4 regions of the Brachybacterium phenoliresistens genome follow, and region 2 is predicted to be linked to each of the others. Evidence: riboswitches for the same ligand, from Rfam matches in the RefSeq annotation. Region 2 holds a riboswitch; each other region holds the start of a gene.

What was found. Region 2 has a riboswitch for thiamine pyrophosphate ahead of thiO (glycine oxidase ThiO). Riboswitches for the same ligand answer to the same signal wherever they lie in the genome.
Region 1: another riboswitch for thiamine pyrophosphate. It lies ahead of ABD234_RS10390 (3-oxoacyl-ACP reductase); the one in region 2 lies ahead of thiO (glycine oxidase ThiO).
Region 3: another riboswitch for thiamine pyrophosphate. It lies ahead of ABD234_RS07375 (hydroxymethylpyrimidine/phosphomethylpyrimidine kinase); the one in region 2 lies ahead of thiO (glycine oxidase ThiO).
Region 4: another riboswitch for thiamine pyrophosphate. It lies ahead of ABD234_RS13295 (ECF transporter S component); the one in region 2 lies ahead of thiO (glycine oxidase ThiO).

Annotation. Positions count from the first base shown of each region.
Region 1 covers NZ_BAAAOW010000004.1:14,661-18,863, forward strand. Annotated here, with positions in the region: gene ABD234_RS10380 (LacI family DNA-binding transcriptional regulator) at 1-924, opposite strand, end outside; gene ABD234_RS10385 (DoxX family protein) at 1,024-1,401, opposite strand; TPP riboswitch at 1,636-1,731, shown strand; gene ABD234_RS10390 (3-oxoacyl-ACP reductase) at 1,809-2,684, shown strand; gene ABD234_RS10395 (LLM class flavin-dependent oxidoreductase) at 2,684-3,994, shown strand.
Region 2 covers NZ_BAAAOW010000009.1:68,892-73,094, reverse strand. Annotated here, with positions in the region: gene ABD234_RS15965 (alpha/beta hydrolase fold domain-containing protein) at 42-1,064, shown strand; gene thiE (thiamine phosphate synthase) at 1,080-1,970, opposite strand; TPP riboswitch at 1,998-2,104, shown strand; gene thiO (glycine oxidase ThiO) at 2,100-3,224, shown strand; gene thiS (sulfur carrier protein ThiS) at 3,221-3,460, shown strand; gene ABD234_RS15945 (thiazole synthase) at 3,598-4,203, shown strand, end outside.
Region 3 covers NZ_BAAAOW010000002.1:639,992-644,194, reverse strand. Annotated here, with positions in the region: gene ABD234_RS07380 (glucose PTS transporter subunit IIA) at 1-1,922, opposite strand, end outside; TPP riboswitch at 2,297-2,400, shown strand; gene ABD234_RS07375 (hydroxymethylpyrimidine/phosphomethylpyrimidine kinase) at 2,392-3,417, shown strand; gene rsmA (16S rRNA (adenine(1518)-N(6)/adenine(1519)-N(6))-dimethyltransferase RsmA) at 3,645-4,203, opposite strand, start outside.
Region 4 covers NZ_BAAAOW010000006.1:80,662-84,864, reverse strand. Annotated here, with positions in the region: gene ABD234_RS13310 (SRPBCC family protein) at 1-306, opposite strand, end outside; gene ABD234_RS13305 (ArsR/SmtB family transcription factor) at 310-648, opposite strand; gene ABD234_RS13300 (universal stress protein) at 731-1,618, shown strand; TPP riboswitch at 1,632-1,740, shown strand; gene ABD234_RS13295 (ECF transporter S component) at 1,781-2,383, shown strand; gene ABD234_RS13290 (ABC transporter ATP-binding protein) at 2,380-3,702, shown strand; gene ABD234_RS13285 (energy-coupling factor transporter transmembrane component T family protein) at 3,699-4,203, shown strand, end outside.

The DNA.
Region 1 (4,203 bases), on a different contig from region 2:
GGACTCGTCGATGCCGTCGAAGCCGGTGACCACGCAGGTCCCCGGCACGTCGACCCCGCCCTCGCGCAGCGCCGCGAGCGCCCCCAGGGCGCTCTGGTCGTTCGCGCCGATCACCGCCGCGGGGATCTCCTCCTCGAGCTGCGCCGTGACCGCGTCGTGCCCGCCCTGCCAGGTGAAGTCGGCCATCGCCGTGCGCCAGGGGACGTCCTGGCCGGCGATCGCGTCGTGGAATCCCCGGGCGCGGCCCGCGGCATCGGGCGAGTCCGGCGGGCCGGCGAGATAGAGCACGGGCCCCGGGGGCTTCACCGCGAGGACGTGGCGCACCAGGGCGGACATCCCGCCGCGGTTGTCGACCCGCACCGCATCGGCTCCCGTCCCGCCCTCCCCGGCGACCGTCACCATCGGGGTGCGGCCGATGCTTCCCCGGAGCAGCTCGTCGGGGACGGTGCGTGCGACGACCGCGAGGGCGTCCACCCGTCCGGCGAGGTCGTGCATCACCACGTCCCGGCTCACGCTGGTCCCGGCCGCGACGAGCAGGGCGTAGCCGGCGCGCCATGCCGCCGCCTCCGCCCCGCGCACGAGCTGCTCGAAGTAGCGGTTGCGGTACGGATCGGCCTGGCGTCCGTCGCGGTCGTCGAGGAACTCCACGACGGCGGGCGCTCCGTCCTCCGCGGGGAGGCGCCGGCTCGTCGCCGGGATGTCGTGGCCCGGGATCAGCAGGCCGAGCACGCCGGTGCGCCGATCGGCCAGCCCGCGGGCGCTCGCGTTGGGCACGTACCCGAGCCGCCGCACGGCCTGGAGCACGCGCTCTCGCGTCGAGACGCTCACCTTCTCGGGGCTGCGCAGCACGCGGGAGACCGTGGCGATCGAGACGTCGGCCTCGCGCGCGACGTCGTAGACGGTCGGGGACTTGCTCTCGGCCACGCCAGGCCTTTCAGGAGACGCCGGGATCGGCGCAGGGACGGGACCGTGGCACCGTACCCGACGGCGCGGCGCGGCACTCTGCGCGGGAGGGCCCGGGGCTCAGAACGCGTACGGCCCGAACCGCATCCACGCCACGAACACCGAGAGGATGCCCAGCACGATCGCGGGCATCGCCGCCGGGAGGTCGTCCTCCTCGCGTCGCAGGTGCAGCAGCGCGGCGAACACCATGGTGATGCCCAGCCCCGCGGCGGCGAAGGCCGTCAGCCAGGGGGCGATGCCGAGCGCTGCCGGGAGGATCAGGCCGATCGCCCCGAGCACCTCGAGCGCTCCGATGCCGCGCACGGAGGGATGCGGGAACTGCTCGACCCACGGCGTCCGTTCGATCAGTCGTTCACGGGAGCTGACCAGCTTGGTGGTCCCCGAGGTCGCGAAGACCACCGCGAGAAGTCCGGCCAGGGTCCACAGGAGGATCTCCATCTGCCCATCTCCTTCGGCGAGCCGGCGCCTCCGGCGGCCGGGGCGGCCACCTGCGCCGGGTATCAAGTATCTCTCCGACATCGGCCGATGTCATGCGAACGCGCAGGTCGATTCGTCCGAGGCTCGCCACGGGGCGTCCCGGGACCGCGGCCTGCACCCTGGCCGGCCGATCCCGCGGGGTCTCAGCGCGAGGGGCGGTCGCGCCGGCGGGCACGGGGCATCGGGTAGTGTGCCGGGCGTGACACGGGGTGCCGCCACGCGCGGCTGAGAACACACCCGTCGAACCTGATCCAGTTCACGCTGGCGGAGGGATTGTCGCAGCGGCCGTGCGCCGGATGCCCCGGGTGACCGGTGCATCCGTGCAGGTCACGCTCGGGGGTGCCTCTCGCCGAATCGAGAGGCAGACGATGACCGATCCCGTCCCCGCAGCCCAGCCCGATCCCGCCGCGCAGCCCGATCCGACGGCCCAGCCCGATGCGGCTCCCCGCGGCTCCGCGGCACCTCCCGCGCCCTCCTCCGCCCCTGCGCTCTCCGAGCAGGTCGTCGTGGTCACCGGCGGCGCCCGGGGCCTGGGCCGTGCGATCACCGAGGCGTTCCTGCGCGAGGGAGCCCGGGTGGTGATCGACCATCTGCGCAGCGCCGACGCCGCCCGCGAGATCGCCGCCGCGCACGAGGGGCGGGCCCTCGCCGTGCGGGCCGACGTCCGCGACCGCGCGGCGCTGGACGCCCTGTTCGCCGAGGCCGAGGACCACTTCGGAGCGCCGGTGAGCACCGTCGTCTCCAACGCCCTGACCGACTTCGCCTTCGACGGCGATGCCCGCCCGAAGGCCGCGGAGATCGGCTACGAGGCCTTCGCCGCCCAGTTCGCCGGATCCGTCCAGGGCACCGTCAACCTGGTCCAGGCCGCCCTGCCCCACTTCGACCGCGCCGGTTCCGGGCGGGTCGTCACCATCGGCACGAACCTGTTCCAGAACCCCGTGGTCCCCTACCACGACTACACCGCGGCGAAGGCGGCCCTGCTGTCCCTGACCAGGACCTTCGCCGCAGATCTGGGCCCGCGCGGGGTGCGGGTGAACATGCTCAGCGGCGGCCTGCTGCGCACCACCGACGCGAGCGCCGCGACGCCCGAGGCGGTGTTCGACGCGATCGCGGCGAGCACCCCGCTGGGGTCGGTGACCACCCCCGAGGAGTTCGCCGACGCCGTGCTGCTGCTGGCCTCGCCGCTCTCCCGGGCGATCACCGGCCAGAACCTCGTCGTCGACGGCGGGCTGGTGAAGGACTGATGACGGCCGCACCGCGCCCCATCCACCTGAACCTGTTCGCCCACGCCTGCGGCCACCACTCGGCGGCCTGGCGGCGGCCCGGCTCCGATGTGGCGCGGCTGGGCGACATCGGCCGATGGGAGGAGCTGGCGCGCCTCGCCGAGCGCGGGACGCTGGACGCGCTGTTCCTCGCGGACGGGCAGTCCGCGGGCGTCCCCGGGATCGCCGGCGGGCCGCGCTGGTTCTTCGAGCCGATCACCGCGCTCACCGCGATGGCCCGGGCGACCACGCACCTGGGCCTGGTCACGACGATCTCGAGCACCTTCTGGCAGCCGTTCCACGCGGCGCGCATGCTCGCGAGCCTGGACCACATCAGCGGCGGCCGCGCCGGGATCAACGTCGTCACCTCGATGACCGACGAGGAGGCCCGCAACCACGGCATGGACGCGCTGCCGCCGCATGCCGAGCGCTACGCGCGGGCCGATGAGTTCATCGAGGCGATCACCGCCCTGTGGGACTCGTTCCCGGCCGAGGCGATCCTGCCCGACGGCGGCGCCACGGTCTACGCGGACGTCGAGCGGATCCGACCCATCGACCATCGGGGCGAGAGCTTCCGGGTCGCCGGGCCGCTGAGCATCCCCTCCCCGCCGCAGGGCCGGCCGGTGCTGTTCCAGGCCGGCAGCTCGGAGCCCGGGCGCGATCTCGCCGCCCGCCATGCCGAGGGGATCTATGCCGTGGCCTGGGACATCCCCATGGCGACGGAGTACCGCGCCGACATCCGCGCGCGGGCCCGGGCGCAGGGCCGGGACCCGGATTCGATCGTCGTCATGCCGGGGCTGGTCACCTACATCGGCCGCACCGAGCAGGAGGCGCGGGAGAAGAAGGCGGCGCTGGATGCGCTGCTGCCGGCGCGGGAGTCCCTCGCCCAGCTGTCCTTCTTCATCGGCCAGGACGCGAGCGCCTGGGAGCTGGATGCCCCCGTGCCGGAGCTGCCGCCGCTGGAGGAGTTCACCGGTCCGCAGGGCCGGTATGCCACGGTGCTGCGGATCCTCGAGTCCGCCCCGGCCCGGCCGACGGTCCGGGAGCTGCTGGGGCTGCTCGCCGCCGGCGGCGGGCACGCGACGATGATCGGCACCGCGGAGCAGGTCGCCGACCAGATCATCGCGTGGGTCGACGCGGGCGCGGCCGATGGCTTCAACCTCATGCCCCCGACCCTGCCGGAGAGCCTTGAGGACGTGATCGACCAGGTCATCCCCATCCTCCGGGAGCGGGGCCGGTTCCGGCGGGAGTACGCGGCGACGACTCTGCGCGGCCATCTCTCCCCGGGATAGGGACCTCGCGGCGCGGGCAGCGGGGAGCGCTCCGCTCCTCCTCCCCAGGGCACGTTCGTCCCCATCGTCGGGGTGCCTGTGGCGCGGCCGCGACACGCCGCGGAGGATGAGGGGAGAACGTCTCTTCGCGGAGTAGAGTCGTTCTATCGAACAGGTGTTCGATGCGAGGTGCAGGGGCGCACGATCATCCCGCTCGCGCGATGAGCCGG
Region 2 (4,203 bases):
CGTCCTGACCCCACCGCCCCCTCGACCCCGGGAGCCCTCTCATGTCCCCTGCCGCCGACGCCGCCTGGGCGCCGCAGCTCGCCGCCCGCGCCCACCTGCTCGAGGGCCTCGGCCCCGAGGACGCCCTGTCGCCCGAGGCCGAGGCCGCCTGGCGCGCGCCCTTCGGCGCGCCGGAGAGCTGGGACCTCGACATCGTCGACCGCGACCTGCCCGGACCGCACGGCCGGGTGCCGGTGCGGATCTACACCCCGCGCGCCTCCGGGGACGCGGTCGAGGCGGCCGATGCCGCCACCGCCCCCGCCCGCCCGGCGCTGGTGTGGATCCACGGCGGCGGCTTCCAGCACGGAGACCTCGACATGCCCGAGGCCCACGAGGTCTCCCGGGGCGTGGCCGGGCGCGCCGACGCCGTGGTCGTCTCCGTGTTCTACCGCCTGTGCGACGAGCCCTCGGGCAGGCCCGCCCCGAACCTCGACGGGGAGACGGGCATCCACGCGCCGATCCCGCTGGACGACGTGCACGCCGCCTTCACCTGGGTGCGCGAGCACGCCGCGGAGCTGGGGGCGGACCCGGCACGGATCGCCGTGGGCGGGGCGAGCGCCGGCGGCGACCTCGCCGCCTGCCTCAGCCTGCGCCTGGCCGACGAGGGCGCGCCGCCGTGGCAGTCCTTCCTCATGTACCCCGTCGCGCACATCGAGATGCCGGCCCCGGATGCGGAGGAGGCCGCGGCGCTGGCGGCCTGCGCCCCGCTGGGCGGGTTCCCCGCCGAGTCCGTCGCGGTGATGGGGGAGACCTACACCGGCCGTCCCCGCAGCGAGGCGACCGGCTACGAGTTCCCGGCCCTCGCGGCGCGGCACGACCATCTGCCGCCGACGCTGATCGACGTCGCCGAGTTCGACGGGCTGCGCCCCAGCGGTCGCGCCTATGCCCAGCAGCTCGAGGCCGCCGGGGTCGAGGTCGAGCTCGCGCTCAGCCGCGGCGTCCCGCACGGGCATCTCAACAAAGTGGGGCTGGCCGAGGCCCACGCCAGCATGGACCGCATGGCCCGCCGCCTGCGGGAGCGCTGAGCCCCGCAGTCCGGGTCAGGCCCCGGTGACGGCCGCGCGCAGCGCCCGGGCCGCGGCCTCCGGATCCTCGGCCTCGGTGACGGCGCGGACCACCACGATGCGGTCGGCGCCGGTGGAGAGCACCTCGGGCACCCGGTCCAGGTCCACGCCGCCGATCGCGAAGAACGGCGTCGGATGCGCGGCGGCGTCGCGGTGCTCGGCCGCGGCGCGCGGCAGCGCCAGGCCCACCGCGGCGCGGCCCGGCTTGGTGGGCGTCTCCCAGACGGGCCCCGTGCAGAAGTAGTCGATCCCCGGGTCGTCGTGCGCCTGCCGCATCTGCTCCTCGGTGCGCGTGGAGCGGCCGATGAGCACGTCGGGACCCACCAGGGATCGGGCATCGGCCGTGGTCAGGTCGCCCTGCCCGAGGTGGAGCACGTCGACGCCCGCGAGCACCGCGACATCGGCCCGGTCGTTGGCCGCCAGCAGCGCCCCGAAACGGTCCGCGATCGGGCGCAGGGCCCGCAGGGCCTCCACCTCGGCGCGCGCCTCCGCGGACTTGTCGCGCACCTGCAGGATGTCCACGCCGCCGCGGAAGGCGGCCTCGGCGAAGGCGAGCAGCTCCTCGAGGCCGCGCGAGAGGTCCACGCACACGTACAGCCGGGCGCGGGTCAGCCGGCCGCGACGCCGGGCGCCCTCCGGCGAGACCGCCCGTCGCCGGGCCGCCGCCGTCGCCGCCGCGCCGGACTGCGCCGTGCTCGCGCCGGGCTCCTCCGTCCCCGCGCCGGGCTCCTCCGTCCCCGCGCCGGGCTCCTCCGTCCCCGCGCCGGACTGCGCCGTGCTCGGGGCGGGCTCCTCCGTGCCCGGGGCGGGGGCGGGGACCCCCGGCATGTCCTGGGGCTCCGCGCCCGTCAGCTGGTCAGCACTCATGGTCATAGCGTCCCACAGGTACACTCGCGGACGTTCCGTGGGAGCCCGGAGGAACGGGCTGAGAGGGCGTCAGGCGCCGACCACTACGACTGGATGCGGGTCATGCCGCCGTCAGGAGGAATCGCACACGTGCATGTCGTCGTCATCGGCGCGGGGATCGTCGGTCTGCTCACCGCGCTCGAGCTGCGCCGTCGCGGCCACGAGGTCGAGGTCCGCTCCACCGGGGTGGCCGAGGGCGCCACCCACGCCGCCGCGGGCATGCTCGCCCCCGCCGCCGAGGTGCAGGTGGGTCAGGGGCCGCTGTGGGGGATCATGCGCGAGGCGGCCCTCGCCCATCGGCGCCTCGCCGCCCGGCTTCCCGAGCTGACGCGCGAGTTCTCCCGGCCGGCGACGGCGCGATCCGCCGGATACCGGGATGACCCGACCTTGGTGGTCGGTCGCGACCATGCCGACCTCGCGGCCCTGCACGACCTGGCCGTCCTGCAGCGCCGCGCCGGAGCCGAGGTGCAGGAGCTGCTGCCCCGCGAGGCGCGCCGCCTCGAGCCGGCGCTGGCCCGCGGCATCGCCGGCGCCGTGCGCATCGGCAGCGACCACCAGGTCGACCCGCGCACCCTGGCCCGCACCGTGGTCGCGGCCCTCGAGGCCCACGGGGTGCGCCTGCGCATCGGCGCCGTCCCGGGCCTGGACGCCGTCCCCGCCGACCGCATCGTCCTGGCCGCCGGGCTCGGGGCGCCGGCGATCGCGGGACCGCATCAGCAGCTCGACCTCGCGCTGCGTCCCGTGCGCGGCGACATCCTCCGCCTGCGCGTCCCCTCGTCCCTGCTCATGCCGGGGGAGGAGCATCTGCTGACCGGCACCGTCCGGGCGATCGTCCGCGGCCGTGCCGTGTACTGCGTGCCGCGCGACGGCGGCGGGATCGTCCTCGGCGCCACCAGCCGGGAGGACACGCTGCAGGGACCCTCGACCGGCGGGGTGCTGCAGCTGATCCAGGACAGCGCCGAGATCCTCCCCTCGATCCGCGAGACGGAGCTGGTCGAGGTCACCGCCCGCGACCGCCCCGGCACCCCCGACGACCTGCCGCTGCTGGGGCCCGTCCCCGGCCACGAGCAGGTGATCGTCTCCACCGGCTACCACCGCCACGGCATCCTGCTCTCGGCCTGGGCGGCCGAGCGCACCGCCGACATCATCGACGGCCGCGACGCGTCCCTGCCCGCGGCCGTCCGCCCCGAGCGCTTCACGAAGGAGCCCGCATGATCCCCGTGACCATCAACGGCGAGCCCGCCGAGGTCCCGGCCGGCTGGACCGTCCGCGACCTGGTCGCCGACCGCATCGGCCACCCCGTCGGCGAGGACGGCCGCGCCCTGGACGGCCGCGCGCTCGGCGTCGCCGTCGCGCTGGACGACACCGTCGTCCCCCGCAGCCGCTGGGCCGCCACGGCGCTCGCCGCCGACGCCCGCTGCGAATTCGTCACCGCCGTCCAAGGAGGCTGAGCATGACCACCACCGACACCCCCACCCCGGCGACCGCCGCCCCCGCCGCCGCGCCCTCGACCACCGCCCCCGCGCAGCCGGGAGCCGCCGCGGACCCGCTGGTCATCGCCGGGAGGACCATCGGATCCCGCCTCATCATGGGCACCGGCGGCGCCACCGACCTCGCCGCGCTCGAGCGGGCGCTGATCGCCTCCGGCACCGAGCTGACCACCGTCGCCATGCGCCGCTTCTCCGCCGATGCCGGCACCTCGGTGTTCGCCCTGCTGCAGCGCTTGGGCATCATGGCGCTGCCGAACACCGCCGGCTGCTACAGCACCCGCGACGCCGTCCTCACCGCAGAGCTCGCGCGGGAGGCCCTCGAGACCGACTGGGTCAAGCTCGAGGTCATCGCCGATGAGGACACCCTCCTGCCCGACGGCGTGCAGCTGCTCGAGGCGACGGAGGAGCTGGTGCGCCGCGGATTCACCGTGCTGCCGTACACCACCGACGACCCGGTCCTCGCCCGCCAGCTGGAGGAGGCGGGCGCCGCCGCGGTGATGCCGCTGGGCTCCCCGATCGGCACGGGGCTGGGGATTCTCAACCCGCACAACATCGCCCTGATCACCGCGCGCGCCGGGGTGCCGGTGGTGCTGGATGCCGGGATCGGCACCGCGAGCGAGGCCGCGCAGGCCATGGAGCTGGGCTGCTCCGCGGTGCTCGTCGCCAGCGCCGTCACCCGGGCGCAGGACCCGGAGGCGATGGCC
Region 3 (4,203 bases), on a different contig from region 2:
CCGAAGGCATGGCCGGTGCCGGCGACGGTGATCAGCTCGCCGTCGACCGGGGAGAGGATCCGGCCGTCGACCGGCTCGATGCCGACGCCCTCGCCGAGGGCGCGGGAGGCGAACACCGGGTCCGGCACCTCGTCCAGGCCCACCACGCGGCCGCCGACGGGGGCGGCGATCTGCACCGCCGGGCCGGCGGGGACCGTCGAGGCCGTGCCGGAGGCGGCGTCCGCGGCGGAGGCATCGGCCGCGCCGGCGGAGCCGGAGGCATCGGCCGCGGGACCGGCCGGAGCCGTGGCACCGGCGGCCGCAGCCACGGAGCCGGCGGCCGCGGCGGAGGCGGCGCCCCCGACCCCGGCGCCGACCAGCTCGCGCTCCCGCGCGGCGGGCTCGGCGACGACGGCGGAGCTCTGGGCGGCGGCCTCGGCCGCATCGCGCTCGGCGTTGGCCTCGGCGCGCTGGGCGGGGGTCATGTAGTCCGAGAAGTACACGAGCACGAGGGCGGTGACGAATGCGGCGGCGATCGCGATGACGTACACGCCCATCGGGTCGAACACGGGGATCGTCAGCAGCGAGGTGAAGGCGAAGGCGGAGGTGTCCACGCCGCCCAGGATGCCCACGATCAGACCGCCCACGAGGCAGCCGACGAGCATGCGCGGGTAGATCCGCTTGAAGCGCAGGTGGATGCCGTACAGCGAGGGCTCGGAGATGCCGCCGAACAGGCCCGCCGCGAGGGCGCCGGTCGCGGTCTGGCGCATGATCGGCTCGCGGTGGCGGATCGACAGCAGCAGCACGCCGGCGGTGGCGCCGAAGCAGGCGAAGTTCCAGGCGCCCATCGGGCCCTGGATGAAGTCGTAGCCCAGGGCGTTGATGTTCTGCAGCATGAGCGCGTTCAGCGGCCAGTGCAGGCCCAGCGGGACCAGGAACGGGTACAGCAGCGGGATGAAGATCGCGAAGACGATGGGGGCGTTGCCGTTCAGCCAGGCCAGGCCCGCGCCGATGCCGTTGCCGGCCCAGATGCCCAGCGGGCCGATGAGGAAGGCGGTCACCGGGATCATGATGAGCATCGAGAAGAACGGCACGAACACGAGCTGCACGTTCTCGGGGAAGACGCGCTGCAGGCCCTTGTAGACCAGGGCGAGCAGGGCCACCATCAGCAGCGGCACGAACACCTGGCCGCCGTAGTCGTTCAGCTGCATCGGCAGGCCGAACACGTCGGCCACGCAGTTCTGGGTGCCCAGGGTCGCGTTGGTGGTGCAGGTGATCCCCGGGGTGCCGCCCTCGGGGTTCAGCAGGCCGGTGAAGTTCGGGGTCATCACCGCGGCCATCACGGCCGAGCCCACCCACGGATCGATCTGCAGCTTCCTGGCCGCGTTGTAGGCCACCATGATCGGCAGGAAGTAGAGCACCGAGCGCCACATCGCATCGACGAAGACCCAGGTGGCGGACTTGTCCGCGGCGCGGAAGTCGACCACGCCGAGGGCGTCGAGCACCGAGGCGATCGCGATGATCAGCGAGGCGCCCAGCAGCACGCCCATCAGCGGGCGGAACGAGTCGGAGAGGTACTCGAAGAAGTTGTCGAGCCAGGCGAACTTCCCGCGGCTCTTCGCCCGGATCGCGGCCTTTACCTCGGCGTCGCTCTTCGCGGCGGGCCTGCCGCCGCCGGTCATCGACGGGAGGTTCATGATCCGGGAGTAGACGTTGGCGACGGCGCCGCCGATGACGACCTGGAACCGGTCGCCGGACTGCGGCACCGTGCCCATGACGCCGTCGAGGGCGTCGAGCGCGGCCTGGTCGACCTTGTCGCCGTCATGGAGCTGGAAGCGCAGGCGCGTCGCGCAGTGCGTGAGGCTCTCGACGTTCTCGGGACCGCCGACGCCGCGGAGGATGTCCTCCGCGAGGGCATCGGGCCCCGGTGCAGGTGTGTTCATGATGCGTCCTCGCATTCTCATCGGCTCGCGCCGTCCTGGCAGGTGCGCCGCCACGTCCACCGGACCCCTGCTGCGCCACGGCGGCGATCCCGGCTTCGGGACCCGCACGCCGCCCGCCGCCGGGCCGCGCCGCCGCCCGATTCCGGGCAACGAAAAAGGCCCGGGGCGCACCCACAGGGCGTTCCCCAGGCCTTGCCTCCCCTCAGGCGGAGCGCTGCCCTGTCATCGCACGGTGGCGATCGGGCGGCGTCCTCGGGGAGTGACAATCCTGTGATCGTGGTCGATCGGCGCACAGCATAGCACCTCCCCGGCCGAGGGGAAGCCGGCCTGCTGCCGGACGGCGCCGCCCCGGCCGGGGCGCCGATGCTAGGTTCGAGGCCGACACGGGGTGCCCGCCGCGTCCGGAGCGCGGGCTGAGATGAGACCCGTCGCACCTGATCGAGCTCGCACTCGCGGAGGGATGTCACCCATGAGCCCTGTCCTGCACGAGCCGACCGGCCGCCCCGGCCCGACGGACGCGCCCCGGATCCCGAACGTCCTCACGATCGCCGGGACGGATCCCAGCGGCGGGGCGGGGATCCAGGCGGACCTGAAGACCTTCTCCGCCCTCGGCGCCTACGGGATGAGCGCGGTCACCGCCGTGGTCGCGCAGAACACCCGAGGAGTCCAGGACGTGCTGGTCCTCGAGCCCGAGTTCGTCGCCGCCCAGATCCGCTCCGTGATCGACGACGTGCGCGTCGATGCGATCAAGCTGGGCATGCTCGCCACCGCCCCGATCGCCGCCGCGGTGGCCGATGTCCTGGCGGAGATCCCCGAGGTGCCGCTGGTGATCGACCCGGTGATGGTGGCCAAGAGCGGCGACCGCCTGATCAGCGACGAGACCGTCGCCGTGGTCCGGGACCGACTGGTCCCCCGCGCCGCGCTCATCACCCCGAACCTGCCCGAGGCCGCCGTGCTGCTGGGCGCCGCCCCCGACCTGGGGGCCTGGGCGGTGGCGGACGGCGCGGATGCCGATCGCGCACCCGTCCGGGCCGGGACGGGCACCCCGGCGACCGGGCCGGCAGAGGCCGAGGCGGCCGATGGGAGCGCCGGGGGCACCGGGGGCACGGCGCGGGAGGCGGATTCCCTCGCGCGGATGCGGGAGCAGGTGCCGGACCTGCTGGCCCTCGGGTCGGCGTGGGTGCTGCTCAAGGGCGGCCATCTGGTCGGGGAGACCAGCGTGGACCTGCTGGCTGGGGCCGCGGCCGCGGACGATGCCGTGCTCGAGCTGCCGGCCCGGCGCATCGCGACCCGCAACACCCACGGCACCGGGTGCACGCTCTCCGCCGCCGTCGCGGCGCTGCTGCCGCGTCACGGGATGGTCGAGGCGGTGCGGCAGGCCAAGGACTATCTCACCGGCGCGCTCGCGCACGCGGACGAGCTCGCCGTGGGCGGCGGCCACGGCCCCGTCCACCACTTCCACGCCCTGTGGGACAGGCCCGCTCCGCGCCCTTGAGACCCGAGCGAGCTCCCGGGCATCCGAACGGGAACCCTGCGATCCGAGCGGGCGCCCGGGGATCCGAGCGGGCGCCCTGCGATCCGAGCGGGCATCCCACGAGCTGAGCGAGCACGAACGGCGGCCTGAGAGCCTCGAGCCAGGCAATCGCCTGGCTCGCGGCCCTGAGACAGCCATCCGTGCACGCCCTTCGGAGTCCGGCCGCTCGGTCCGGCCGCTCCCGCGGGTCAGGCGATGCCGTCGGCGGCGCGGGCGATGGCGTGGAAGCGGGCGACGTCCAGGGTCTCGCCGCGGGCCCCGGGGTCGACTCCGGCGGCGCGCAGGATCTCCTCGGCGCGCGCGGAGGAGCCCGCCCAGCCGCCGAGGGCCGCGCGGAGTGTCTTGCGCCGCTGGGCGAAGGCCGCATCGACCACGGCGAACACCCGCTCCCGCTCCTCCTCGGTGCCCATCGGCTGCTCGTGGCGGGTCAGCCGCAGCAGGGAGGAGTCGACGTTGGGCACCGGCCAGAACACCTGCCGGGAGATCTGCCCGGCCCGCTCGGTGCGGCCGTACCAGGCGGCCTTGACGCTGGGGGCGCCGTAGATCCGCGAGCCGGGGGACGCGGCGAGGCGGTCCACCACCTCGGACTGGACCATGACGATCGCCTCGCGCAGCTGCGGGAAGCGCTGGAGGAGCGTCAGCAGGATCGGCGTGGCCACGTTGTAGGGCAGGTTCGCCACGAGGATCCGGGGCTCGCCCGCCTCCGGCAGCTCGGGCAGCTCGGTGACGGCGAGGGCGTCGGCGTGC
Region 4 (4,203 bases), on a different contig from region 2:
CTTCGCGAAGGTCTCGTCGGCGAAGCCGTCGCGGAAGGTGAAGGACCGCGGGGCGTCGACCGCGTCCACCTCCCAGTAGCCGTAGTGCTTGTCGCCCTCGGGGCCGGTCATGAAGTAGGTGACGCGGCCGCCGGGGGCGAGCTCGTGGTCGACGACGGTCGCGGGGTAGGTCTCGGGACCCCAGACCTTCTCGAGCTTGCGCGGGTCGGCGTACACGTCCCAGACCTGGTCGATCGGCGCGGCGAACCGCGCGGTCAGGGTGAGGGTGAGGGCGTCGAGGTCGTGGGTCACGTCGGTGACGGGCATGGGTCAATCCTCCTGGGCTGAGCTCTCGAGGAGCTGGTCGATGCGGGCGATGCGCCCGCGCCAGACGGCCTCGAGCTCGGTGAGCAGCGTCTGGACCGATCGCACCGCCTCGACGTCGCCGCGGGCCAGGGACTCCCGGCCCGCCCGACGCCGGGTGATGAGGCCGGCCCTCTCGAGCACCGCGACGTGCTTCTGCACGGCCGTGAGGCTCATGTCGTACTTCCGGGCGAGTGCTGAGACGGAGGACTCGCCGGCCAGCACGCGCCGCAGGATGTCCCGGCGCGTGCGGTCCGACAGGGCGTGGAACCAGGCGTCCGCCCGGTCCTCCTCGGTCTCGTGCACGCCCCCAACTTACAACCGAAGGGTTGTAGGTTGTCAAGGGGTCGAGGTGACGCAGGTCATGCTCGCGGAGTAGGTTGGGGTCATGGACTTCACCGGGAAGATCGTCGTCGGGCATGACGACTCCGAGGCCTCGAGGATCGCCGTGCGCTACGCGGCCCGTCTGGCGCGGGACGCCGGGCGGGAGCTGCGGATCGTCCACGCCTGGATCTGGCCGCTGCTGGGCAAGAACGTCGACCCCGTCGACGGCGTCGCCGGCAGCGGGCTGCGCAACCAGGCCCTCGGGCTGCTCTCCGACGCCGCGGACCTCGCCCGCGAGACCGCGCCCGGCGTCGAGGTCGGCACCTCGCTGGTGACCGGCCACGCCCGGGTCGTGCTCGGCGAGGCCTCCCGCACCGCCCGCCTGCTGGTGGTCGGCCACCGCGGGCTCGGCGGCTTCTTCGGCATGCTGCTGGGCTCGGTCAGCCTGGGCCTGGTCACCCACTCCGGCTGCCCCGTGCTCGTGGTGCGCTCCGAGGAGGAGCCCGACGGCCCCGTCCTGGTGGGCGTCGACGGATCCGACGCCGGCCTCGGCGCCGTCTCCTCCGGGGTGCGCCTGGCGCGGATCCGCAGGGCGCCGCTGCGCATCGTCCACGTCCAGCGCGTGGTCGACGGCCACGCCGCCGTGAGCGAGGACGCCGCCCGCGCCATCGTCGAGACCGCGCTCGCCCAGGCGCGCGAGGAGCTCGGCGCGGACTCCGGGGTGGAGGTCACCGGCGAGGTCCTCGAGGACCGCACCGTGCCGCGGGGGCTGCTCGCGGCCGCGGAGAGCGCCCGCATCATCGTCGTCGGCCACCACGGCGAGGGCCGCCGCCGCTTCGGCTCGACCGCCCACGCGATCATGCACCACGCCCCCGGCAACGCCGCGATCTGCCGGCACGACCACGTCCCCGTCGATTCCGACGAGAAGCCCGAGATCGTCGACGAGAGCTGAGCGCGGCTATACTCGCGCCGAGCACGGGAGTCCAGTGAGCTGGGCTGAGAGGGAGTTCTCCAACTCCGACCGTAGAACCTGATCCGGATCATGCCGGCGCAGGGAGCTTCGCCGGACGACCGCCGTCCGCGCCCGTGCCATCGCCCGGGAAGAACCCCTGACATGGCAGCTCATCGCCCCACCGCGCGCCTCACCCTGCGCGACATCGTCGTCATCGTCGTGCTCGGCGTCGTCTTCGGATTCCTGTACTGGGTCTTCGTGCAGGCCTGGACGGCGCTGTCGATCCTCATGGGCCCGCTCGGCGACCTCACCGGCAACCTGCTCATCGGCTGCTGGCTGCTGGTCGCGCCGATCGCCCTCGCGATCCTCCGCAAGCCCTTCGTGGGCGTGATCGCGGAGCTGCTCGCCGCCGCCGTGGAGGTCGTCTTCCTCGGCAGCCCCGCCGGGCCCCTGCTGCTGATCACCGGCCTCATCCAGGGCATCGGCTCGGAGATCCCCTTCGCCCTGACCCGCTACCGCCGCTACGGCGCGGCCGTCTTCCTCGCCTCCGGCCTGTGCGGGGCGGGCCTCGTGTTCTTCTGGTCCGCCGTCCGCTTCGGCTGGCTGGGCCAGGACATCCTCCCGCTGCGCCTGACCCTCCAGCTGCTCAGCGGCGCCCTGCTGGGCGGCCTGCTGGCGCGGGGCATCGTCCGCGCCCTCGAGCGCACCGGCGTGCTGGCGAACCTGCGCCCCGCCGTCGCCGCGGACGAGCTCGTGCGCCGATGATCCGCGCCGAGGAGCTCGAGATCGTCCTGCCCGGCGGCGGGGGCGTCGGCCCCTGGAGCGGCAGCATCGGCCCCGGCGAGCACGTGCTCGTGCTCGGCCCCAGCGGCGCGGGGAAGTCCACCCTGCTGCGGGCGCTGGCCGGCGCCGTCCCGCAGCACGTGCACGGCCGCGTCGAGGGCGCCCTGTCCATCGACGGCATCGACCCGATCCGCGCGGGCGTGGCCGCGACCTCGGACCGCGTCGGCTTCGTGGGGCAGGACCCGGTCGCCGGCGTGTGCCTCTCGCGGGTCGCCGACGAGGTCGCCCTGCCGCTGGAGAACCGCCGGTGGCGGCCCGCGGACATCGGCCCCCGCGTCGCGGAGGTGCTCGCGCAGGTCGGCGCCGCGCACCTGCAGGAGCGGGAGACCGCCGAGCTCTCCGGCGGGGAGCTGCAGCGCGTGGCCCTCGCCGCCGCCCTCGCGGCTCGCCCCGCGGTGCTCCTGCTCGACGAGCCGACCGCCATGCTCGACGCCGCCGGGGTCGCGGCGGTGCGCCGCGCCGTCCAGGGCCTCCCGGCCGAGGTCGCCGTGATCCTCGTGGAGCACCGGCTCGACGACTGGGCGGGGGAGCGCGGCCTGGCCGGCCTCCCGCCGCGCACCATCGCCCTGGACGAGCGGGGCCGCGTGCTGGAGGACGGCCCCACCGCCGCGGTGCTCGCCCGGCACGGCCCGCGCCTGGCCGCGCAGGGCTGCTGGCTCCCCCGGGAGGTGCCCCTGGGGCCCGCGCGGATGACGGTGCGCGACCTCCATGTGTCCCGCGGCGGCCGGCCGGTGCTGCGCGGCCTGGAGCTGGACCTCCACGGCGGGGAGATGGTCGCGATCATGGGGGCGAACGGCGCCGGCAAGTCCACGCTCCTGGAGTCCCTCGCCTCCCGCTCCCCGCGGCCCGGCCTCGTCCTCCAGAACCCGGAGGACCAGTTCGTCGCCGCCACCGTGCGGGCCGAGCTCGCCGAGGGCCTGCCCGTCGGCGCGGCCGATCGCGTCGAGGCGATGCTCGCGCGGATCGGACTGGCCGAGCACGCCGAGGCCAGCCCCTACCGGCTCTCCGGCGGGCAGAAGCGGCTGCTCTCGATCGGGGCCATGCTGCTGCACGGCCGGGAGGTCCTGCTGGCCGACGAGCCCGGGTACGGCCTGGACCGTGCGGCCGCCGTGCGGACCATGCGGCTGCTGCGCGACGCCGCCGACGACGGGGCCGCCGTCCTCCTGACCAGCCACGACGCTCGGACGGCGCATCGCTGGGCGGACCGGGTGCTCCGCCTGGAGGACGGGGTGCTGCGATGAGGCCCGCCTACCTCGCGCGCCGCAACCCGACGGTGCTGCTGGGGCTGGTGCTGGCCACCAGCGTGGTCACCCTGTTCCTGCACGACGTGCCGCGGCTGGGCGTCCTGTACGCGCTGCTGCTGCTGGCCGCCCTCGCCGGCGCCCGCTTCCCTCCGGGACGCCTGGCGCTCGCCCAGATCCCGTTCGTGCTGTTCGCGGCCGGGATCGTGGTGGTCAACGCGCTCACGCGCCCCGCCCCGGAGGGGCTGATCATCGGCGTGGCGCTGGGCCTGCGGGCCCTGGCCATCGGCACCGCCTCGCTGATCCTCGCGCGGGCCGCGGAGCCGCGCGCCCTCATGGTCTCCCTGGTCCAGCATGCGCGGCTGAGCCCTCGCATCGCCTATGCGCTGATGGCCGGGCACCGCATGCTCGAGCAGCTGCCGGGGCGCTGGCGGACCATCACCCGGGCGCATCTCGTGCGGTCGGGGCGGGAGAGGCTGTCCCCGCGCCAGCTGGGCCGCT